DNA from 3 places in the Litoribacillus peritrichatus genome. Region 2 is predicted to be linked to each of the others. Evidence: predicted binding sites of a transcription regulator. Region 2 holds the regulator's gene; each other region holds the start of a gene.
The links. Region 2 encodes FNR, which switches genes on or off when oxygen is low (the NO sensors DNR and NnrR bind a similar motif). Its sites were predicted from a motif close to TTGATNTANATCAA; they were not measured.
Positions count from the first base shown of each region.

Region 1 (8,344 bases), on a different contig from region 2:
GCCAATCAAACCGAACAGAATGAGGGTCAGGGTAAATGAGTTCCAAGGGCTGGCGATCAAAAAGGCCATGACTTGTCCCAGGCTGGCACCCCGTTCATAGAGTTTCATGGCGACCATTAATATGCCGTGATTACAAAGATCAAGTAACACGCCGGCAAGGGTTGCCCGGAAGATGCCTCGCTTGGTATGGCCAGGCCCTAATGCGGAAACAACGACTTCTCTGGGGATTCGGTTCAACCAACCCACCAATACGATGCCCAGCAATACGCCCCACCACATGGCATTCATCATTTCAAAGGAGGTAGAGGCCATAGTGTCGAGCCAGCTGATTTGAGTACTGTCGGTCAACAAATAGAGGCTGTAGAGACTCAGAACTACGGCACTGGAAACCCATAAAATCCAGTCGATGTTCTTGTTATCGTCGGTATCACAACAACTGGAAGCGGTATTGCCTGAGGTGCCGTGATCATGAGTCTGACCTTCCGAGCCACAACAGGAACCGCTCGCTTTGGCAGTGTCTTTTTTCGAAGCGGGAGCGCAACATGATGATGCCGTCGTTGTTGATGTTTCCGACGCAGCGCAGCAGCTATCCGTAGCTGCGGTCATAGCAGCACTGTTCTTCTCCTGCGAAGCATTGATTTGTTTCGCTGTTGTCTGGTCAGACGAATTGCAGCAATCACTCATGGCAGCATCCTTCTTCACTGAATCCTTCGATTAAATGACAAATGTGATCCCCGGTGGGAATGCAATTGGGCTGTGTTTCCCAGCGTTTCATGGTTTTTTGCATGGTGTCATAGGTTTGTTGCATTTGAGCAAGCTTATCGGCCACTTCCTGCATTCGTTGCGTCATGATTTCACGCACCTGCGGGCAAGGAGATTCCCCGTGACCTGCCTGGTCAAAAATGGTTTGAATGTCGGGTAACGAAAACCCAAGGGATTTGGCTTGAATAATAAAATTCAAACGGTGTTCGTCGGTGGCAGAAAAACGCTTGTAGCCATTATTAGGATCACGTTTGGGCTCAAGAAGCCCGGTACGAACATAATGTCGGATCGTGTCTGCGGTCACTCCGGTTCGTTTGGCCAGTTCTGATACGGTCATGAGAAACCCCTCTCTCTGTGTTTAGCTTATACCATAAAGCTGGGTGTTACACACAGGTCAAGAGGGGTTGTCAGATATTTTTAATGACGTTGAAAGCGCAACCGATCAAAAGCCGAAGGTGTCTTTGATTGCCTGTTCGAATGCCTCAGGGGTGAGCTGGTGGCTTTTTTCAAGTTGCGCTTGGGTTGATAAGTCAGCAAAGGCAGTCATGTGATTGCTTAAATAACTGGTCGATGATGGATTGTGGTGCGTTAATGACTGGCTTGGTTGTTGGCCTGAATTTTTTGAAATAAGCTCAGCAGTTCTTCTGGCGGGCTGGTAAATCTTCGGGTGTCCAGGTTGATCCAACTGCCTTCCACTTTGACGGTGGCCGCGAGAGTGCCGCTGGCAAGCCAAAAGTTGTGTGCGAAACACCACTTTTTACCGGTTTTGCTTAAACTGATGACTTCAAAATCCACAGTAAAGCCTTCGGACATGCCGATTTCTTTGCGAAAGGTGGTTTCTTCCCGAAAAATGACCGGCCCGATATTGAGCTGGCGGAATTGTTCTTGGCTGAAGCCGTGTTCGTCGAGAAAAGTAAAGCGCACTTGGGTTGCGTGATCGTTGTAGGCGGTGTGTCGTAAATGTTGGTTCGGATCAAGATCGGACCAGCGCGGCTTAAACTGCATTTCGAAGATTTTCATAATATTCCTAAGCGGCTTAATGAAAGCCCGTAACGGGCTTTGAATATAAGATCCGGGTGGCTCAGTTGTCGTTTTTATGGATGGCCAAAGGTGACCAGCTTTGATTGGTGGGCATCACTTCCAGAGTATTAACGTTGACATGCGCTGGGGTGTTGGCTGTCCACAGAATGATGTCGGCAATGTCATCCGGTTTCAGGTGTTCTGCGTCTTGGTATAGGGTATCTGCTCGTGACTCGTCGCCTTTAAAGCGTACCAGTGAAAACTCAGTCTTAGCAAAGCCGGGTTCGATGTTGGTGATTTTTACGCCGGAGCCGTGAACATCGGAACGCAGATTTCGGGAAAACTGTTGCACAAAGGCTTTGGATGCACCATAGCAGTTACCGCCGGGATAAGGCCAGTTGCCTGCCATGGAACCGACGTTAATGATGTGACCACATTTACGCTCCACCATGCCAGGCAATAACGCTCGTGTGCAATACATCAAACCTTTACAGTTGGTGTCGAGCATGGTTTCCCAATCGTCGAGATTGGCTTGATGCGCAGGCTCAAGGCCTAATGCCAACCCGGCATTATTGATCAGAACATCGGGTTTATTGAACGCCTCGGGTAACTCGTAAAAACCATCAAAGACCGTTTGGCGCTCTCGCACATCCATCACCAAATAATGCACGTCGGTTATTTGGGACAGTTCGCTTTGCAGTGCTTCGAGCCTTTCTTTTCGACGACCCACGATAACCAACTTATAGCCGTCGTGTGCGAATTTGCGAGCGCAGGCCTGGCCAAAGCCTGAGGTGGCTCCGGTAATGATGGCGGTTTTAGTCACGGGATCGTCTCCTTGAATCCATAGAATGTGGGTGACGTTGTACCATAGAATAGTCGTACATTCATGTTTTTACAGAGACTTTTGTGGTGGTTGTATCAGCAGCCAACGGGATTGACTGCTGCTTTTGACAGATGGTCGGAAGCGATTAAACCCTGAGAGTATTAGTGTGTAGCCCCGCTTGAGGCTGTACTGGATGGGCTGGCGCTTGCCTGTGGTAATGACGAATGCCATGTTCTTTCTGGCGCGCCTGGCTGAACGCTGATACGCGTTTCAGATAACCGATGACCCGAGTGCCATAATCTATGTTTTGACTGTGACATGACGGGCAAGCGTGTAAGGTGCGTTTATCCACATGATTGCATTCATTACAAATGGTGATTTTGACGTTAATACAGAAATAATTACAGCCGGTGGTGGCGGCAATATTAAATAACTGCACGTATTGTTGTTTGGTCAGTGCTTCATCGAGATTGAGGTGTAACGCCGACCCGCCGTCCAGATATTCAGTCATTTCCCGGCCATGGAGGATGAATTTATCCAGGGCATTGCTCAGCTCATTTTCTACGATGTAGAAGTATGAGTTATAGCAATCGCGGGCGACCTGATAACCGTCGTTTTTGTCCCACTTGGCATTTTTTACGCCGAGGTTTTCAGCGGGCACGAACTCGGTGTTGAACAGGTAACCCGTTTCTTTTTTTGCTTTCTGGTTTGCCTGGTAGATGACTTGCAAGCGGGATCGGACAAACGCTTTATAGTCCGGATTATTGCCCACGGTAATGCCTTTACTTTCGGCGGCTTCGGCCATGCCGTTGATGCCGATGGTTAAGAACTGCTTATTGAGGCTGATGAATCCACTGTCGTAGACCGGCAACATGCCGTTGTCCTGATATTCTTCCATCAATGCCCGGTAGGCCATTTGATATTTTTGAATTTTAACAATGGCTTCATTCAGGTCGCTGCCGTCTTGCTCCAGACGATTCATGTTTAAGGTAATGACATTAATTGAACCCGTGGCGACACCTCCGGCGCCCAGCGTGTAGGAAAAGGTGTTTTCGGTAATTTCATTGCGCAGTCGGCAGCAGGAGGCCAGCGAATCGGCATTATCCGATTGGTACACAAAGAAGCTGTTGCCGTCCGCCATTTGTTGAGCGCAAAACTCGGTGAACTCGGTATCCCTACATTGGCCTTCGTTGGTCAGCATTGCGGCCGTCACCACAGGGAAGGTCAGAATGGCTTTTTTACGTTCTTCGTTAAACCAGTTCATGAAGAATTCTTGCAAGCCTTTGACGGACTGCCACTGGGGTTTGACCATATCGCCATGTTTGTTTGGTGGGAACACAAAATCACCAAACATGGATTCAAAATAATATTGATCGTAGAGAGAGATGTTCCAGAACACACTTTGATAACCGCGAGCGGCAGCGGGTTGGTTTAATGCATAGACCACATGCTGGAGGTGATTGCCAATTTCTTTCGGGTGGGTGGTCAGGTAATCGTTGCCATAATCCTGACGGGCGAAGTGATCGAAATAAGTCAGGAATTCAACGGTCGCGACGGCACCGGCAAATTGGGCACTGATCGCAAAAATCAGATTCACGAAAGACCCGCAGAAAGACTCCAGGTGTTTAGGGGCTTTGGACTCGCCTCCCAACCCTTTCAAGCCGTCCAACAGGAAAGGGTACATGGTGATGGAGGTGCAGTAAGGTTTTAAGCTGGTTTCATCGTGCACATAGATTTCGTGATCTTCAATTTGGCGCAAATATTCTTCGGCCAATGGTTCACCAAACAGCTCTGCGATTTTGTTTCTTACTCGTGCCCGGTTCACTTGAATGATGGCGTCTTTCATCAGCTCGCTTTCCAGCGTGGCAATGTTCTTATGAGTGACGTTGGCATTGGCGTCGACCGCAGAACCTTCCGCCGCATTATTTGCGTGGATATAAGATTCGATGAAATTAAGCTTATCGTTCACTTGATCTGTATTAAGCCGAAGCATGAGTGACTCCTTGGTGCGTGTTAGTCAAATATGGGGTTGAATTGATGTTGTTTGAGGATTTTCTGAAGCAGTGAGTAAGGTCTTCAACCACTTCTCCGTGCTCCAGTTTCAGAAATTTTTGATTGGTCGTGGTTGCATCTAATCCGCCCAACTCAGGAATCCAGCGACCGGTTTTGACGAAATCCAGATGGGGCTTTAATAGTCGGGAGACTGAATCAAGCCCAGTGTATAAACAGGTTTTCAGGCCATGGGCCTGAGCAATTTTTAACTTGGCCTGCAATGCCAATGGATGCCATTCGCCACCAAAAAAAACCACGGCATTGATTAAGCCCTGATAAGTGACCAAATCTTCAGTAAATGATTGATCGGACAATGCGTGGCCCTGACGTTTGTCCCAAGTGTCTTCACTGTGGCAACCTTTGCAGGCCAAAGGGCAGCCATAAATGGTATAGGCCAGTGAAATGTGTTCAGGTAATTCCTGAAATACGATTTGGGCTTGAGAGCTGTTGAAGGGTTTTTCCTTCACTTTTTGGTGGTGAAACTCGGGCGCCTGAGGATGTGGTTTGGTGGTTCGAATTGGTTGATGTTCCGTCGAGGGATAAATCAGATGATCGAGTTCCATTGGATACGTCCTTCAAATACCCATAAATAATATATGTCTATATATGGTGTGGTGTGTTTGTGTTTAGATACAATATATTGTGTTTGGTGTGGGTTGCCAGTCAAAGTGATTGATCTGGATCAATGCTTTGGATGAATCCGTATAGGTGGTGGCTGAGTGATTTATATGTACGACGATGAAGGATGTGAGGGTGAAACGATGGGGGTTTTGGAACGAAACGGTCTTGAATATTTCGGGAGATCACTCACGCTTTGCAATGACCGGAGTGATAGTTCTGAATGGTTTTGGAATACACGCCGGAGCAGAGAATATTAAACTCCGGCGAAGCTGGAATCAGCGATGGCTGAGTAAACATAAATCGGTAATGGCTTGCCATTGGTTGGCTTGAATAAGCTCAGAAGGGCAAATCCAGCTGCCTCCCACCGCCATGACGCTGTTGAGTGTCAGGTATTGTTTGGCGTTATCGGCGTTGATGCCACCGGTTGGGCAAAATCGGATATCAGGAAAAGGCGCGGACAGCGCTTTAAGCATTTTGACTCCGCCGGCTTGCTCCGCCGGGAAAAACTTGAGTTCGTTCAGCCCGTATTCCTGGGCCAGCATCAACTCGGACGCTGAGGCGATGCCGGGCAAATAGGGCACCGGAGTGTCCTCTGCGTATTTGGCCAGTGTTGGTGTGATCCCCGGGCTGATTAAAAATTCGGCGCCTGCATCGAGACAGTTTTCAAAATCACGTTCGTTGGTGACGGTTCCGGCCCCGACACAGGCATGGGGGACTTCTTGTTTGATGCGTCTAATGGCTTCCAGCCCGTGTTCTGTGCGCAGGGTGATTTCAAGAAAATGAATACCGCCATTCACCAGTGCATGAGCCAAGGGAACGGCGTGTTCAATGTCTTCGATCACTATGACGGGTAAAACCGGTTTGGACTCCGGGCTGTATTGTTCGATGAGTTGCTTGAAACTGTTGCTCATATGCGTGCTTCCTTAGCGGCGTTTATGCTTCTTCCCATTGGATGCTGATTGCTCCTTGGCTGGTTGGCCCGACGGAGTGTCGGAATACGGAAAACAGTTCTCGGCCAACGCCCTGAACGTGACCCGAGGGGGGTTGCGCAAATGGTCGGGTGCTGAGATCGCAGCCGGTGACTTTGAGAACTCCCTGATGGCAATCCAGTTCTATCATGTCGCCTTCCTGAATTTGGCTGATCGGCCCCAGTTGCATGGCTTCCGGACAAATGTGCAGCGCGGCAGGTACTTTACCCGATGCGCCGGACAATCGACCGTCCGTGACTAACGCGACTTTCTGACCTTTGTCCTGAAGACTGCCTAACAAGGGCATCAGTTTATGCAGCTCGGGCATTCCGTTCGCTTTTGGCCCCTGAAAGCGCACTACGGCGATGAAGTCACCCGTGAGTTGCTCGTCATGGAAGGCTTTAATGAAGTCGGCCTGATCATGAAAAACGCGCGCAGGAGCCTTGATGACCCACTGTTCTTTCGGTACGGCGGAAACTTTGATGATGGCATCCCCCAGGTTACCCTTCAGCCGTTTGATCCCGCCAATGGCATCAAAGGGGGCATCGGCGCTGCGGATAATATCGTTTCCAGTTGTATTGGCGTTGTCGGTGTCGGACGGGGGCGAGTGGTAGACGATGGTTTGACTCTTCAGTGCTGCGCGTCGGGCGTAATCTCGTAGCGTATCGCCAACAACAGTGGTGACGTCATCATGCAATAAGTCTGCGGCCAATAATTCATGGATGACCCGGCTGGTGCCGCCCGCATGATGGAATTGGTTGACGTCGGCTTGACCATTGGGATAAACCCGGGCGATGAGTGGCACCACGGAAGAGAGTTTATCGAAGTCGTCCAGGGTAATGTGAATACCGGCACAACGGGCGATGGCGGTTAAGTGGATGATTAAGTTGGTTGATCCGCCAGTCGCCATCAAGGTGACCATGGCATTTACAATGGTTTTTTCTGATACGACATCGGCAACGGGTGTGTAGTGGTTACTGAGGCCGGTAATTTCGGAGATACGCTTTGCGGCTTGTTCAATGAAAGCATGGCGAAGACCTGAGTCCGGCGGTGTGAACGCCGAATCCGGGAGGTGTAAGCCCATCACTTCCATCAGCATCTGGTTGGTATTGGCCGTACCGTAAAAAGTACAGGTGCCTGCACTGTGGTACGACTTGGACTCTGAGTCTAATAATTCTTCTTGTGAGGCTTTGCCTTCGGCAAACAGCTGACGGGTTTTGGCCTTTTCCGAATTGCTGATGCCAGAGCCCATGGGCCCGGCAGGGACGAAAATAGTGGGTAAATGCCCAAAGCGTAGGGCCGCCATGAGCAAGCCAGGTATAATTTTGTCGCACACCCCTAAGCATAAGGTGCCATCAAACACATTGTGGGACAACGCCACAGCTGTGGAAAGGGCGATGGTATCCCGGCTGAACAAAGATAATTCCATGCCCGGCTGACCTTGGGTGATGCCATCGCACATCGCTGGAACGCCGCCTGCTACCTGAGCGGTATGGCCCAGTTTTAACAGCGTTTGTTTGATCAGTTCCGGGTAATGTTGCAAAGGTTGGTGAGCCGATAGCATGTCGTTGTAGGCGGTAACAATGGCGATGTTGGCCTTGCTGTGTGCCTGCTTGAGTATGATTTTTTCTTCTTCGTCCGAGGCAGCAAAGCTGTGGGCAAGGTTGGTGCAGCTCAGTTGTGATCGGTGGGGTTTTAATTGTGCCTGGCTGCGCATCTGACTCAAGTAGCGAGTTCGGCTGGTGCTGCTGCGTTCAATGATGGTGTCGGTCACTTCCTGAACGACGGGATTCACGGTTTGCATGAGGTTGTTCATATTATCTGAGTTCCTTAAACATCGGGACTCCAACATACGGTCAGAGGGCATGTTGCTTTGTGCAGTAAATGGCCGATGGGTAATGATAAGCTGCTGGGCGATTCTTTGGCTTTTTTGTAGACGTGCCACTTTTCATTGCCGGTGAACAACAAAAAAATGTGTTCGGCATTTAATAACGTGGGTAAGGTTAAAGTGACCCGCGCCCCTTTGGACTCGGATTGAATGGTTGAAACCGGCTCAGAAAGCGGCGCCGATAATGCGTGCTCCAATTCATTGGCATCG
Region 1 covers NZ_BAABBN010000006.1:68,844-77,187, reverse strand. Annotated here, with positions in the region: gene ABD744_RS09555 (permease) at 1-684, opposite strand, end outside; gene ABD744_RS09550 (MerR family transcriptional regulator) at 677-1,099, opposite strand; gene ABD744_RS09545 (acyl-CoA thioesterase) at 1,351-1,782, opposite strand; gene ABD744_RS09540 (SDR family oxidoreductase) at 1,844-2,605, opposite strand; gene nrdD (anaerobic ribonucleoside-triphosphate reductase) at 2,751-4,598, opposite strand; gene nrdG (anaerobic ribonucleoside-triphosphate reductase activating protein) at 4,585-5,220, opposite strand; gene ABD744_RS09525 (bifunctional 4-hydroxy-2-oxoglutarate aldolase/2-dehydro-3-deoxy-phosphogluconate aldolase) at 5,554-6,189, opposite strand; gene edd (phosphogluconate dehydratase) at 6,212-8,062, opposite strand; gene pgl (6-phosphogluconolactonase) at 8,077-8,344, opposite strand, start outside.
Region 1: a site for FNR is predicted at 5,330-5,343, ahead of nrdG (anaerobic ribonucleoside-triphosphate reductase activating protein). Genes of this name have one in related genera too.

Region 2 (8,344 bases):
CCACGCAAGAAAAAAGCCGATCCTAAAGAACTCGGCCTGGGCGATTGCGTAGATTGCTCGCTTTGTGTTCAGGTTTGCCCTGTGGGCATTGATATTCGCGACGGCCTTCAATACGAATGCATTAGCTGTGCCAAATGTATCGAAGCCTGCGACAGCGTGATGGATAAAGTGGGCTATGAGCGAGGCCTCATTAGCTATACCAGCGAACATCAACTGGAAGGCAACGACTGGAAATTATTCAGACCACGTTTTATTGGCTACATTGCCCTTCTCCTTGCTATGATGGCCGGACTTTTATTTGCACTGTTGACCCTCATCCCGGTTGACCTTGAAGTAGATCGAGGACGTGGCGCCAATCTCTTCCGTGAAAATTTCCGTGGTGACATTGAAAACAGTTACAACATCCGAGTCATGAACAAGTCGCAGCAAGACCAGGTTTATACTTTGACCGCCTCCGGTTTTGACGAACTGTCCATCGTAGGCAACACAACCATTGAGTTGAAGTCCGGCGAAATCAGCCAGGTTCCGATCAGCGTCATTGTCCCGGCGAGCAAATTAAACTCCCGAAGCGAACCGATTTTCTTTCAGGTTCAGGCAGCGTCGGATGAGGCAATCCATGCAGAAAGTGAGAGCCGCTTCATGGGCCCACGAAAACGACAATAATTATGGCACCATCTGATGATTTGATTGTCAGATGGCCAAACGAATACCCAAACCAATTGAGAGAAAAAAATGACAGAACAGAACGAAAACACTGGAAACTGGAACCAACCTTGGCTTTGGTTTACGTTGGCGCCCCTGATACTTTCCGTCGTTCTAGGTTTAACCATGTTGGCTATCTCCATTAAGGTACAAGACGGCCTGGTGACAGATGACTACTCCAAAGAAGGCCTCGCCATCAATGAGCGCATCGAACGTGAAGTCACAGCCAAAGAAAAGAACATTCAGATATCGCTTAAATTTGATGACATCACCGGTGACTTTGTCGCAGATTTTAAAAGCGATTTAGAAAGCCACCCTGAAAAATTACTTCTGGAAATCATCCACCCGGTAAAATCCGACTTGGATGTGATTGTCTATCTGACACATCAAATTAATGGCCGCTACATTGGTCAGCTTGCTCAAACCGTTCAGCAAAAGCGCTATCTTCGTGTCTCCGACCCAGATAACAACATATGGGTTTTAGTGGATGAGTTCCAATTCCCGCTAAAAGACACCATCACACTGAAAGCAAATTAATCCCATACCAGCCCTGACCCAATCAGGTCGGGGCGCATGATGCCAGCGTTCAGCGACCTTTATTAACAGCCAGACCCCAGTATATGAGTGATAATCCTTGCTACCATTGCGGCGAATCCATTCCGTCACACATCAACGTCTCCTCCGAAATTGATCAGCAAGAACGGGAATTCTGCTGCATTGGCTGCCAAGCGGTTGCCCTGACCATTTCTGGAGCAGGACTGAGTAATTACTATCGTTTCCGAACGGAAAACGCCCCGCAAGCATCGGATAACGCAAGCCTTCAAGAGAAGTATTCACTGTATGATGAAGAATCTGTCCAAACCCGTTTTTGCAGTTATAACGAGAATATCGCCTCCGCGACCTTACTTATTTCAGGCATCAGCTGCGCAGCCTGTGTCTGGCTAATAGAAAAACATCTGGAACACCTCAGCGGCATAGAAGAGGTTCGGGTTAACCTGACCACCCACAGAGCCACCATCAGCTGGAACACTCAAGACATCAAGTTGAGTGAAATCTTTTACGCCATTGATGCCATTGGCTATCATGCCGAACCCTGGAAAGCCAACCGGGCCGCTCAACAACAGCAAAAAGAGAATCACACTGCCTTGGCTCGCTTAGGAATTGCAGGTATCGGCATGATGCAGGTGATGATGATGGCCAATGCCTTATATTTTGGTCACTACACGGGCATTGATCAGTCCTACGAGTCTTTTATCCGATGGGCCAGTTTATTCCTAACAACGCCCGTTGTGCTTTATTCTTCATTTCCGTTTTTCCAAGCCTCGTTTCGCGACCTCAAAACCCGTCACTTAACGATGGATGTACCGGTGTCCATTGCCATAGCTCTCGCCTTCTCTGCCAGCATCTGGGCCACATTCAAGGGAACCGGTGAGGTCTACTTTGATTCGGTTTGTATGTTTACCTTCTTTTTGTTGTTAGGTCGCTTTTTTGAAATGAAAGCCCGACATCAAAATTCCCAAGCCAGTAATGAGTTAATTGGTTTACTCCCAAACACCACACTGGTTTATAAAGATGGCGAATATCAGATAACCTCCACAGAGCAAATTAAACTAGGCGATCAAGTGCTGATCAAGCCCGGGCATACCGTGCCGTCTGACGCTCGCGTCATCGAAGGCACGGCGGATCTGGATGAATCGGCATTAACGGGTGAATACCTGCCCGTCTCTAAAACCATTGGCGATGAAGTCTTAGGTGGTACCGTTTGCCTGGACCATCCTTTAGTCGTTGAGATCATTAAAATCGGCCACCAAAATACCTTAAACCTCGTTGTTGAGCTGATGAACAAAGCGGAGTCTTCAAAGCCCCGCATTGCCAGAATTGCTGACACCATCGCCAGCCGGTTTGTCGCTGCGGTCTTGATTACGGCCGTCACTGTTTGGGGATGCTGGATGTTTATCGACCCGGATAAAGCCTTTTGGATCGCCTTATCCGTGCTTGTGGTTACCTGCCCCTGTGCGCTTTCGCTGGCCACACCAACGGCTATTACCGCAGCAACTTCCTCCCTTAAACGCTCAGGTCTGGTGATCACCAGCACACACGTACTGGAAACGCTACCAACCACCACCGATGTGTTGTTCGATAAAACCGGAACGCTCACCCAAGGTAAGCTCACCATTGCGGATGTAACAACCGTCGATCAATTGAGTAAAGAAGAAGCCTTGGATATAGCGGCGAATCTTGAAGCCCTTTCAGAACACCCTATTGCCAGAGCATTCCCAAGTTCAACCAGCCCAGCCACAGACGTAGTTATCACGCCAGGTGGCGGCTTATCCGGGGTGATTGACTCAGAAACCTATCATATCGGCCATGCAGAGTTCATTGCACAACAACTGAATTCATCCGAAGTAAAATCGCCAGACTCCAACCATTGGGTCATACTGGCCAACCACGAACAACCGCTGGCTTGGTTCAAAGTAGAAGACACCGAACGAGAAGATGCCATCCAGGCAGTGACAGAAATGACCGAACGTAATCTTCAGGTTCATATGCTGACCGGTGATCGCTCTCAAGCGGCAAAGATCATAGGTGACAAACTCCAAATACCTAACATCCACTCGGGCTTATCTCCGCAAGAGAAACTCGACAAGTTAAATGAGCTGCACGCTCAAAATAAAAAAACGCTCATGATTGGTGATGGCATTAATGACATTCCTGTATTAGCTTCAGCAGGCGTATCCATTGCAATGAGCGAAGCAACAGATTTAGCCAAAACCAAATCGGATATGGTGCTCATGAACGGAAAACTGACAGCCATATCCAAAGCATTTGAAATAGCCGTTAAGTGCAGAAAAGTAATTAAACAGAATTTATCGTGGGCTTTATTGTATAATCTGATTGCTTTACCGCTGGCCGCCACAGGTTACATTCCACCCTGGGCTGCCGCGATAGGTATGTCCACCAGCTCTCTGGTGGTAGTACTTAATGCCGTTAGGCTTCGTAATATTTAAACCAACGAAGCTCAAGGCAACTCAATCAATGCTAATCGCGCGTTAAGAGGTTTCAAGTGGACAGTATTTTATTCCTGATCCCTATTTCGATTATTTTTTTAAGCATCGCTGTTATCGCCTTGGTGTGGAACATTAAGAGCGGTCAGTTTGATGACCTTGAATCACCAGCACATAAAATTCTGTTTGATGACGACGACGAACTCCTTCCTGATGATGCAAAACCTACGCAGAAAAAATAACCCTCCAATCCATTATTGCCTGATCTTACCTATATGACCCCAGATACACTTTCTTTTGCAGCAGCTTTTTTAGTCGGACTTTTAGGCGGTGCACACTGCATCGGCATGTGTGGCGGAATCACCGGCGCTTTCGGCGTCAACACAAAAGGTTCGATCAAAAATCGCCTGGCTTTATCACTGAGTTTTAATAGCGGAAGAATTATCAGCTACACCCTTGCCGGGGTTCTGATTGGTTTAATCAGCACCTTCTTTACCGACATCAACCCGATGATAGGCATGGTACTCAGAATCATCGCAGGGGTCTTTATCATCCTTATGGGGTTATACGTTGCAGACTGGTCTCGTGCGATTACCTCCATTGAAAAAGTTGGCCAGTTTATTTGGAAGTTTATTTCACCTCTGACCAAACCGTTTTTGCCGCCATCCAATCCACCCAAAGCACTGATGCTTGGCTTACTTTGGGGATGGCTTCCGTGCGGCCTGGTTTACAGCACCTTAGTTCTTGCTTCAGCCAGCCCAACGGTCATGGGTTCAGCCTCGATCATGTTTGCTTTTGGCTTGGGTACTTTACCGACCATGCTTTTAACCGGAATGCTCGCTTCACAGCTGACGAGTTTCATTCGAAATCAAAGTGTCAGGTATGTGGCTGCTATACTTATGATACTGATGGGCGTGTGGATTATTTTTGGTAACAGCCAACACATCTTTGGACATGGAAATCATGCGGGTATGGATCATTCGGCCGGAGGTCATTCAACCGGAGATCATTCGAATATGAATCATGGTAATCCAAATGACACGATTGACCATTCTAATATGAACCACTCGGAATCAACTGGCACGATCGATCATTCCAGCATGGATCATTCAGAAATGGATCACTCAAACATGGATCATGGCATGCAAGAGAGCCAGGTTGATCACTCTAAGATGGATCATTCGAAAATGAATCATTAACGTCGCAAAAAACGACCAAATGGTTATAATTTAGAATCACTAATTATTTGATTTGTAAGCCGATGAAATATCCTTGCACTATTTAAGTGCTTTATTGGTTTACTCGCATGTGATATAAAACTCAAAAATTCTTAAAGAAGATACAGAAGATGTCACAAAAAACCTTAAATTCAGTCAAAAGCTGTGGAACGGCCGTTAGCTGCCAGGATTGTACTCTAAGTTCATTGTGCCTTCCTATTTCGCTGGACGGGCACGACGTCGACCGATTAGATGCCATCATCAAACGCGGCAGACCCTTCCAGAAAAGTCACACCATCTGGCGACAAGGCGATGATTTTCAATCGGTTTTAGCAATCCGATCAGGCAGTGTAAAAAGCTTTGTTACCAGCCCATCCGGAGAGGAGCAGATTGTTGGCTTCCACTTTGCCGGTGAGCTGATCGGTTTAAACGGCTTATTTAAGAAGAAGTATCCAATCTCGACCGTTGCCCTTGAGACAACGACCGTTTGTGACATTCCATACGACAGCTTAGACGCACTGGCAGACGACTTACCAGAGCTGAGAGACCAGATTCTTCACAGCATGAGTCAGGAAATATCTGAAGATCAGCAAATGATGCTGCTTCTGAGCAAAAAAACCTCAGATCAGCGTTTAGCTACGTTCTTGGTTTCCCTCTCTGAGCGTTTTCATCGCCGAGGCTACTCTGCAACGCGTTTCAGATTAACCATGTCCCGAAACGATCTCGGTAACTTCCTGGGGTTAGCGGTTGAAACCATTAGCCGTATTTTCAGTAAATTCCAACAGCAGGAAATCCTGAGATTCATTGACAGCAGCAGAGACATCGAATTGCTGGATATGGACACACTTTACGAACTTGCTGACTTGCAAGACAGCGTACAAAGACCTTGCGGCAGTAAATCCGCCAGTTAAAGCCTGTTGATAACGACAAAAATATAAGCCCTTTCGGGCTTATATTTTAAATTGCGTTCCTCTCAAATTCAGTCAGTAATTACTTCATAGCAAGGAACGTACTTGCTGCCCGGCAACTTCATCCGCTTCTGCCGAACAAAAGATTTTAATAACTTATCCAGCTTTTGCATCAATACTTTATCACCGTGCAATTTAAAGGGACCGTGCTTGTGTATTTCAGCAATGCCCTGTTCTTTTACATTACCCGCAACAATACCCGACATTGCCCGCCGTAGCTGTGATGCCAACTGATACGGAGGTTGATCCATATGCAAATCCAATTCGGACATAGTTTTATGAGTCGGCACAAAAGGCTCCTGAAATACCTCATTAATCTTCAGTAACCAATTAAAGTAAAATGCATCCTGAATGGACTTCCGGTGCTCTTTCACCTCAGTCATTCTTTCATTTAAAGTAATTGCTAACTGCTCAGGATCAGCAATAATAATTTCATATAGCTTCTGGGCTTCAGGCCCTAACGTACTGCCAATAAACTCATCGATTTCAATAAAGTAATCCGCAGACTCTTTGGGGGCCGTAAAATACACAGGAAACGCTTGTCCGTGATCACTGCCCATCAGCACGCCGAGTAAATACAAAATTTCTTCAGCCGTACCGGCGCCACCAGGAAACACAACAATCCCGTGGCCCAAACGAATGAACGCCTCCAGACGCTTTTCAATGTCCGGCATGATGATCAGCTCGTTCACAATCGGGTTTGGCGATTCTGCTGCAATGATGCCCGGTTCCGTAAGACCTATGTACCTCGGGGTGCGGATTCTTTGCTTCACATGGGCCACGTTTGCGCCCTTCATCGGCCCCTTCATCGCGCCCGGACCACAACCGGTGCAAATATCAAACCCCCTCAGGCCCAACTGATAACCCACTTCTTTGGTGTAATCATACTCAACACTGCCAATGGAGTGTCCTCCCCAACAAACGATAATGTTCGGGTCCATCCGAGCTTTTAGCGCATTGGCTTGCCTTAGAGTATGAAAAACAGCCTCTGTAATTTGAGCCCCATTGCCTTCCTGACCTAACTCGTCCAAATCAAGCTGAGTACTCAGGTAAATGATATCTCTCAAGACCGAATATAAATTCTCTTTCACCCCTTGAATCATTTTTCCATCTACGAATGCTCTTGCAGGTGCATTCTGAACTTCCAGACACGCGCCTCTCGCCTGGGGCACAATATTGATATCAAAATCGCGATATTGATTTTCAAGCTGTTCTATATCGTCATTATCAATACCGCTGTTCATGACCGCCAACGCACATCGGCGGAATATTTCGTACATTTTTCCTTTGTTTAAACCACTGAGTGTATTCACCTCGTTCATGGACAAAACATCCACACTACCAACGGGTGAAAGCACCGAATAATCAATTACTTCTGACGGCATAATGCTCTCCTTGCCAGTACATCCAATATTAAGTTTAGTCGATCTCATCTAAGCCTTGATGATCACCTTCTTTCACAAAGTGCTTATTCATTAAGTCAGCTAACGTTGCAGCCCATACTTTAAAATCATCCAGGTCCTGTTGGTTACCTGCTTCACTCCACCCAATGGAAATTGAGCGGGCCATAATGGAAACAGCAAAAAGTGATTCCGAATATTTTGAAGTTAACTGCATTATGTGGGCTATTATTTCTTCCTGAAGTTCATCTTGCTTTATGTACCAGCCCCAACCATCTATGGGTTTATTTTCATTCACCCCGTCCAATGGTTCGGACTGATCATCACTTCGTATCAGCATCCAGCCGGTTTTTACGCCTTTGAGCGGTACATCCACAAAGCTGTATGAGGCCCCTTCATGGCAGTTTTCTTCTACCCTGCCAGATACATTAATGACTGGATATTTCATTAATTTGACTTTAATGCCTGAGACAATCGCTTGCTGCCGAAGTTTCGCGATTCTTCTGTCATGCTTTGAAGGCATAATCCACATGATTGATCCAACAACCATCAAAGCCGCCATTAACGTTACTACCATCCACACTTGCATAATTAACCGTACCTTTGAAAAACAACTAAATTGATCTAACTCAGGGTAAAGATCGAGAATTCAGGTGAAACTCGAAGTTGAAACATTAAACACTTACTTCAATAATAGAATCATAGACACATTGGATGGTCTACTTAGAAATAAGTTAAATTCTCTTGGTTTCGAAGAATTGAATGAATTAATGTCGAATTCATCGAATCAGACACTGGAGTTCATTGAGGATACCTGTATGTCCAGTTATAACACAATCTTATTAGCCATTGATTTATCGGACGAATCGGAAAAAGTCATAGAGCCGGCAAAGAGATTCATCACCGCTTTTGACTCCAAAGTTCATGTTCTGCACACCATAGAGCCCTTTGCATTTGCTTTTGGTGGCGATATCCCATTTGATGTCATTGAGGTCCAGGATCAACTGATTGATCATGCAAAACAAAACCTGAAAAAACTCATTGAAAAGACA
Region 2 covers NZ_BAABBN010000012.1:484,291-492,634, forward strand. Annotated here, with positions in the region: gene ccoG (cytochrome c oxidase accessory protein CcoG) at 1-663, shown strand, start outside; gene ABD744_RS18775 (FixH family protein) at 733-1,239, shown strand; gene ABD744_RS18780 (heavy metal translocating P-type ATPase) at 1,323-3,710, shown strand; gene ccoS (cbb3-type cytochrome oxidase assembly protein CcoS) at 3,767-3,949, shown strand; gene ABD744_RS18790 (sulfite exporter TauE/SafE family protein) at 3,983-4,906, shown strand; gene fnr (fumarate/nitrate reduction transcriptional regulator Fnr) at 5,056-5,835, shown strand; gene ppnN (nucleotide 5'-monophosphate nucleosidase PpnN) at 5,904-7,277, opposite strand; gene ABD744_RS18805 (hypothetical protein) at 7,312-7,881, opposite strand; gene ABD744_RS18810 (universal stress protein) at 7,946-8,344, shown strand, end outside.

Region 3 (8,344 bases), on a different contig from region 2:
AAAGGGTTGGACATCCTGCCCTGGACGCCAGAACTCAAAAGCTGGTGTCAGCGTATTGAACTCTTACGCGCTTCAGACCTGTCCGATAACAACAAAACCCTTTGGCCGGATATGTCCGAAGCCGGCCTTATGCTCACTATGGAAAATTGGCTGATGCCTTTCCTGGACGGCATTAGCCACATCAACCACTTCAAAAAGCTGAACTTAAAAGACATTCTGACCAACCGTTTACCCTGGCCGTTGCCACAACACTTAGATGAGTTAGCACCAGAACGAATAAAAGTCCCCTCTGGCTCCAGCATTCGAATTGATTACACGCAAAACCCACCGGTATTAGCCGTCAAGTTACAGGAAATGTTTGGCCAAACGACAACGCCCAGCATTGCTAAAGGCCGAATAAAACTTTTGGTTCACTTATTATCGCCTGCGCAACGTCCGTTACAGGTTACGCAGGATTTAGAAGGTTTTTGGCAGAGCAGCTATGAACTGGTTAAAAAGGACATGAAAGGAAGGTATCCGAAGCATCACTGGCCAGACAACCCGTTAGAAGCAGAAGCCACTGCCCGGACTAAGCCTAGAAAAAAATAGAGCCGTCTAGCCTCGGTCGCCCTTAAGGTCAGTCTCGGCAGTCGCATGATGAAGAACCTCGTTCGGCATAGTATCAAATACCGGAGCCTCTTCTACCCCCAGAAATACTTTACAGAAGATCGTTAACACCAAGGCAAATAAAACTGCACGAATCAAAAGATAATACTCCAAGAACTGACTTTTTATTGTTGGCAGCATTATTCACCAGCGCTTACAAACAATCTATGCACCGGATCAAACTTTTACTTAACTTTACACAAGAACACACAAACAAACATGAGCACGCCACAGGATTTATAAGTGACAAGATTTATAAGTGACAGGCAGTAACGGAATAGACGTTACTTTTTATGGGTCAGCTTTTTACCGTTTTTACAGTAAAGATAGACGGTATGGCCTTTGTCTGACACTCGGTCCAGACCGCCATGTTTTGCACAAGCCGCAGCATAGTTGGTTAATCCACCTGAAATATCTTCGAAGCCGCTCTTCCCGTTTTCAGAACATCCCACCAACGCCAGCAATAACACAATACTTAATCGTTTCACTTTAGTGCTCTCTTAAAATTATTATTAATGACTGTCTCTCACTTGATCATACGCGTCAAGCTCTAAACTGAATTACATTCTGTGTTCGGCCTGAAATCAGGCCTTCATTCAGAGACTATGAGCAACAGCCATAAAAATAAATTAACTATATTAAAACCACAAATTATATATTTTACTTATACTTAAATAATCGACATTCTTGATTGCACCCGAAAGCCAACCACTGAATAACAACTTACCATAGGTCTAGCATGTCTCTTAACATTAAAAACAACACCAAGGTCTTGTCCGCCTTATCAGCACTGCTGCTCTGTATTACACCACTGTGCGTAGCCCCCGCCCTTGCGGAAGCAGCTTCCACAGAAACTCAAACCCAAGTCCAGTTCAGTGCCATCACAACCGCCAGAAGCAGTGGAGCACTTGAAGCTACCATGGTTGAAGGCGGCAGCTGGTTCAGTGTCAGCCAACCGGTTCACCAGGCCATTTACATCAAGCATCCCAAAGGGGATCTATTGTTTGATACGGGCGTAGGTAACAACACGCCTGCTGCGTTAGAAAAATTAGGCTGGTTTGATCGCCAATTATTTTCCATTGGAGAAGTGTTCAGTGTCGCTGATCAACTTACTCAACAAAATATGCCTATTGAAAATATCTCGGCCATCATCCCTTCACATCTTCATTGGGATCACACCGGAGGGCTTCCGGAACTGCTCGGCATTCCTGTCTGGTCTGAGCAGGCAGGCATCGACTTTGCGCTGCAAGGAGATGCTCCCGCGTTTTTGAAAGAACACCTGGTCAAAGAGATCAACTGGCAACCGCTGACGTTAACCAACCAGGAATACATGGGCTTTGAGCGCAGTCTGGATATATATAACGACAACAGTCTCGTTCTAGTGAGTTTAGCCGGACACACACCCGGCCAGGTAGGCTTGTTTTTAACCACAGATGCCAAACAAACCTATTTCTTCATCGGAGATACTACGTGGCTTATGAAAGGCGTGACAGAAAATAAACCGCGTCCCGGCATTACCCAGTGGTTGGTAGGCGTCGATGCAGACGTTGAAAAAAACAGCGCAATGATCCGTAAAATCAATAATATTCGAAAGCTCCACCCAGGCATCAAGATTGTCCCGGCTCATGATCAGTTTGTATCACGAGAACTGCCACAGTTTCCTTATTTCTCTAAACTGTTTTCTCAGCCATTACCGCTGGTAAGCAGCCAGTGAGTGTATAACCTGAACCGGCCAACCAGAAAGAATTCCAAACACAATAAGCCTGACGGCTTGCTTGCATTGAGTTAGAAATATGGACTTAAGATCACTCAAATATTTTGTTCACGCGGTTGAGGCCGGCACTATCTCTGCCGCTGCGGAGCAATGTCATATCTCCCAGCCCTCCATAACCAACGCCATCGCACAGCTTGAAAATGAATTCGAAACCACCTTTCTGATTCGCAGTCGAAAAGGAGTAACCACTACCGAAGCCGGTGAGCGTTTCTATCAGAAATCCAAAGCCTTATTGCAGCATGCCGCCTTAATAAAGTCCGACATGCAAAACAAACCTAAAGATACGGTTGAACTGTATGTCGCGCCTTCAGTGAATGCCCACGCTCTGATATTCAGTATGGAAAAACTTCAGGCTCTGCACCCGGACGTAAGTTGGGTACTCACCTCAAACTACAGCAGCGCGACCCACCAACTGATCAACATGCAACAACTGAAAGACAATCAAGAATGGACGGAATTATTGAAGGAAGAGTACTATCTTCTTCTGCCAAGCCATCATGATTTCGCAAAGGCGCATTCACTCAATACGAAACTCACTCTCCATGACTTGCTTACTCTGAGCTGGATTGAAAGAAGTCATTGTGAATTCGCTCCTGAATTCAACCGCCTGATCACCACACAAACCGCCTCCGTTCAGCTTGTGGCACGAGTGGATAATGAAGACTGGGCTGTGGCCTTGGTCGCCGCAGGGTTAGGCGCGACCATTATGCCGTTCAGTCCGAACCAATTACCCGAAAGTATTTACGCCATTCCCCTCACAGACATTGAAGGCGCCCCCTCACTATCAAGAACATTAGGGTTGGCCAACGACTATTAGGGGCAAGAAAACGCCGCCAGGAAATGACCATAGCAGGCCGAAGATTTTCTACTAATCATTTGTTTTATATATAAATTTATGGCAAATACATGACTCATGCTTTAGTATGATGCCAATAAAACAAACGTATCTTCAGCGCCTTTATTATGTACGGAAACTTCCCAAAAGAAACAGACCGAAAAGTCCATCGCCCACTTCTTCCGAGCAATCATGGTTACAAAGCTGAACTCATTTTCGCGGATCAGACCGTACCGGTGGTTTTGGGAGATTACACCAGTTTCGGTTTCAGCCTGATCTCGGATGAACAATACGATGAACTTTGTTTCCCCGGCCAAATTACCGTCATTCAATTCAGTCCTTTAATAGAACAACAATACGCCATTAAAGCTCAGATCATTGAAATGGATCGGGTCAACAATCAACTCCGAATATCCCTGAGAGTCATGGCTGACAGCTTCAAACAAGTGCCTAAATACCGGGCCATTCCACTGACAGGAAGCCACCGCCTGACAGGGCAGATTTTCCACCCGTTCCAATACAAAACCTTATCTTTTTTTGAAATTAATGAAGTCAGTAAAGAAGGGTTTCTGGTTTCCGGCATTCAACCTGAGTTCACCTTATTTACCAACATGGAAATTGCCTTCAATCTGGGCATGTTCCAACCTTCTAACCCAATCAGGGGCAGGGTCTCATCCATCAAGTTCCACGCCGATGGCACGGTTCAGTGTTTTATTCACATCATTAAGAAATTACCACCGGTTTTAACCGATAATCTCAATAAATACCTGATGAGGTACACGTCTTCTACGCCGGAAGAAATTCGAAACGCGGGTTTTGCCGTCAAAACCGTGAAAGAATTCATACAATACAAATATGTAGAAACCCAGGCAGATTACGAAGCCGTTCTTCGAACAAGACGATTTGCCTACTCCGGCGTCAACAAAATTGATGCCGAAGCCAACCTGGAAAAAGTCTCTTACTTTTTTGATGATTACAGCCACATTTTAATGGTCATGCACAATGATGAAATCATCGGCAGCGCAACCATCATCGTGGGCGACGGAAATCAAAAGCCGTTTGAAATCCAGACCTTTTTCGATAAAAACGCCCTGACAGACCTGCCACCGAGCGCAGAAACGCTTGAAATTGCGGCACTCTGTTTACACCCAGACTATCGAGATACAGACATTCTGCACGGTATTTTTGAACAGATTTACATGCTGACCATGATGCTCAATAAAAATTACATCATTGCAAGCAGTGATAAATACTTACTCAACCTGTATCAGTCCATAGGTTTTAAACTCACTGAACACGAATTCATTCAGCCTAAATACAACGACTTGGCGATGCATGTACTGGTCATACACAGGGATGCAGCCATTCGGGCCAAAGGGGTGAAGAAATTAATTTGGTGGCCACTCTGGGGCATAGTGAATTCGCATCTGATAAAGAAAAGAGTCATTCGTTACCGCCACTGGGAACGAATTAAGGCCAAATTACTGAGAAAGTCCTTTAAAGTGATGTTTTTCATTCGCTACCGTCGCCATTGGCAGGACTGAGAACTCGACACTCTTTTGAAAAGAGTGTCTCGGGTACGACAACCTGATCGGCAGAAAATCAGTCTTGCCCGGATCGAAATTTTTCCTGCATGGCCGCAAGGTAATCGTCCATCTCAGCATCGTCCCGGAAAATCGTTAAATCCGGCAGAGCTTTTACAATCTCGAAGACTTTCGTTATTTGAACCTGACGGTTAGCGACAGCCAAACGTCCGCCTTTTGCTTTCATTTGTTTGGTTGCCATAAAGACAACTCGTAAACCTGCAGAGCTGATAAACTCAAGAGGTTTCATATCAAAAATCAATAAATCCAAATCCGAAGCAACAAGTTCAGACACCAAAGCCTCAAGTTCCGGTGCCGTATCCGAATCCAACGACCCGGCCAGAATAACCCGCTTTACTTTCGAAGATTGCCCATCAACCACTTGAATATCTAACGCCACTTTACTCTCCTTTTAGACGACCGCTAACCACCACCTGTGAACTTCAATCTATCATAGCTGGTTTCATACATTTGAACACCCAACTAACGTTTAATGCATTCACCCTACCAACAATCAATAACTAATAACAAAGAACCAAAAATCACCATTAAATCGCACAAACCAGTTAAACGCTTGTTTGAATTCACAATTTCAACACGCCTTTTTTATCGCCAGTTTTCCCTGTGATATACCTTCAAAAGCATTATTTTCGTTTCAACAACATGAAGGTAATTTTATGGAATACATACTGATCATCGCAGCCATCTTCAATCTGATTGGCTCCATTAGCATCTGGTTTCAAGCACCGATTCCAGTAACCCAGGAATCCAAAGATCAACTCCCTTCGGACTACATGCAATGTCGAATTTTTACAGGTGGCACCGCACTGCTGTTCTCCGTTATTTACTTATACGTATTTTTGTTTCCTGAACTTGCACTGCCACTTTTATCATTCGGTATAGCACTCAAGCTCTGGTCTTTCGCATCAGCCTTTATCAGCTATTTGAAATTTAACTTCCCTAAAGATGAGTTTTTAAAAGTCGGGGTGGCAAATTTACTCTTTGCGATTTTATTCATCGCGTATCTTTTAACGATGTAAATAACGAAGTAAATACCAGAGGCGCTCGAAGCCTGCACAACGCAGGCTTAGGAAGGGCTAAACAAACGAAATGACCAAAGAAAGAACAGGCTATTTTTCCAAAGGGTTAGGGTGCGTTCTGTCGTACTCCTCTCCCTCGGCATTCATTTTAGAAATAAACATATACCCACAGAAAATGCCCATTCCTATTACAAAAACCACCACAAACAAGCTCAAGATCCCGCTCAGGCTAGTAAACAAATCAAAAAATGTATTCATCATCCTTCCCTCATCAAATTGTTATCTTTGATTTTAAAACCGAGGTCAGAAAATGATCTGATTTAGATCAATACTGCCGCTATATCCTTACTTTTTATAGTAATTTATGTGCCACAAAACGTTTGATACCTTCTGTCATACTCTTCTGAGGTGGCCTGATACTCAGAGGTGCCACTCACCTCTTGATAAGGCTGAGTCAAAATGGCCAAAAACGCATTTGCCGCATCAGAAGAGCCCGACTCTTCACTGGCCTGAAGTACCGCTTCCAGGTGATGATTTCTCGGAATCACAACCGGATTATGAGCCCTCATACGAGCTTCAATAGCATCGACCATATTTACCTGGCTGTTAACACGCACAAGCCATTGATCAAACACAGTCCCCAGTGAGGCTTTAATGTCTTTCATTGCAGCTTCCGATGTAAAAGACTTGGTCAAGAGGTCAAATCCTTGGGTGTAATCCAACTTTCTTTCCAAAAAGGCCTGTAAGATCTCTTCGATCAAGGATTCATCCGCCGGAGACAAATTGAATATCCCCAACTTACCAGCCATCATCTGCAGGTAAGCCTGGCGGTAACGCTCAGCAAACCCATTCACAAGCGCAATCACTTGCGCCATAATCTGCTCATCTTCATGGTTAACCAATAACAACAGACATTCCGCAAAACGAGCCATATTCCAGTTGGCAATACCCGGTTGATTTCCAAACGCATAACGGCCATTTCTGTCTATAGAACTGAACACAGTTTCAGGGTCATAGACGCCCATCATAGCGCAGGGACCATAATCAATGGTCTCCCCTGAAATGGCCGTATTGTCTGTATTCATCACGCCATGGATAAAACCAACGCGCATCCATGAAACAATCAGCTCTATTTGCTTTTCTATCACTCGATCCAAAAAGCAAATGTACCTTTGATCGCCCTGCTCGGTGATATCGGAGTAGTGGCGATTGATAGCAAATTCACTTAACGCTTTTAAAGACTCGACATCCCCTTGAGCAGCAAAAAACTGGAAGGTTCCGACTCGCAAGTGACTCGAAGCAACTCGGGTTACCACTGCCCCTGGCTGGGGAGTTTGACGATAGACCGCTTCACCGGTCCGAACCACCGCCAGACATTCGGTCGTCGGCACGCCTAATGACTTCATTGCAGCACTCATAATGAACTCACGAACAGCAGGCCCCAGAGCACAACGACCGTCGCCATTCCGGGAAAATGCACTTGGCCCAGAACCTTTCAACTGAACATCCTTTCTCACACCATCAGCATCCACAACCTCGCCTAGCAGGTGGGCTCTGCCATCGCCCAATTGTGGATTGAAGCTGCCAAACTGATGCCCGGCATATACGGTCGCAATGGCGCAAGAGCCTGGCACAACCTGATTACCGGAAAAGTACTTTGCTCGTAATGCGTTTTCTGAAGCATCAAACCCCAGAGAGTCAGCAAGTTCAGAATTCCACAGAAATAATTCGGGTGACTTAACCGGTGTCGGCGGCACCTTTTGATAGAAGCGTTCACCCAAATTAAGGTAGGTATTTGAAAACTGCATGAAAAGAATATCCTGGAGGCTGTTGCAGATAGAGTCCCATTTTACCCTTCTATGAGTATTGAATCATTAGATTCCGAACTGGCAGCAACTCAGCACTGAATTAATCTATTGTTGCAGAGACAGGCTTAGGCGGAAACTCTTTTAACATATGTTCAACCGCTTTTCGGATTCGGTGTGCACGCTCTTCCGGTGTACCGTGTTCGCGAAAGACATCTTCGACCGTACCACGCCAGATCAATTTATTGGTCTCGCGCTGAACCATATCCACCACCAGAATACCGACGTCTTTGGTTTCAACCGGAGAGTGCACTGAAACACTGCTGCCCCACCCTGAACTGCCAAACGACCCAAAACCGATACTGGTTCGAAAACCATCATCGTCTATTTTTTGTTCTGTTCTGGTAAAAAAGCGCACTAGAATATCTGCACTTTCTTCGGTCTCTACAGTAATGCCTTTTTTGGTCAACTGGTGGTCAACCGCCTGTATAACGCGTTTATCAACCAGATCATTTCCGGGGTATTTTGTTTCTTTGTTTTGAGTTTGCCATGCGTAGGTCTTCAAGTTCGAAAAATCTGTTTTTACATCGTAATCAGAAGTACTCCGAAAGGTACTGCACGCCATCAACGAAAAACTTACCAACACAATTAAAAAATATTTC
Region 3 covers NZ_BAABBN010000004.1:878,334-886,677, reverse strand. Annotated here, with positions in the region: gene hrpB (ATP-dependent helicase HrpB) at 1-588, shown strand, start outside; gene ABD744_RS05250 (hypothetical protein) at 595-786, opposite strand; gene ABD744_RS05245 (hypothetical protein) at 930-1,133, opposite strand; gene ABD744_RS05240 (MBL fold metallo-hydrolase) at 1,385-2,359, shown strand; gene ABD744_RS05235 (LysR family transcriptional regulator) at 2,439-3,236, shown strand; gene ABD744_RS05230 (GNAT family N-acyltransferase) at 3,383-4,798, shown strand; gene ABD744_RS05225 (STAS domain-containing protein) at 4,857-5,237, opposite strand; gene ABD744_RS05220 (hypothetical protein) at 5,515-5,877, shown strand; gene ABD744_RS05215 (DUF3149 domain-containing protein) at 5,968-6,138, opposite strand; gene ABD744_RS05210 (protein adenylyltransferase SelO) at 6,240-7,685, opposite strand; gene ABD744_RS05205 (DUF4136 domain-containing protein) at 7,786-8,344, opposite strand, start outside.
Region 3: a site for FNR is predicted at 6,193-6,206, ahead of ABD744_RS05215 (DUF3149 domain-containing protein). Genes of this name have one in related genera too.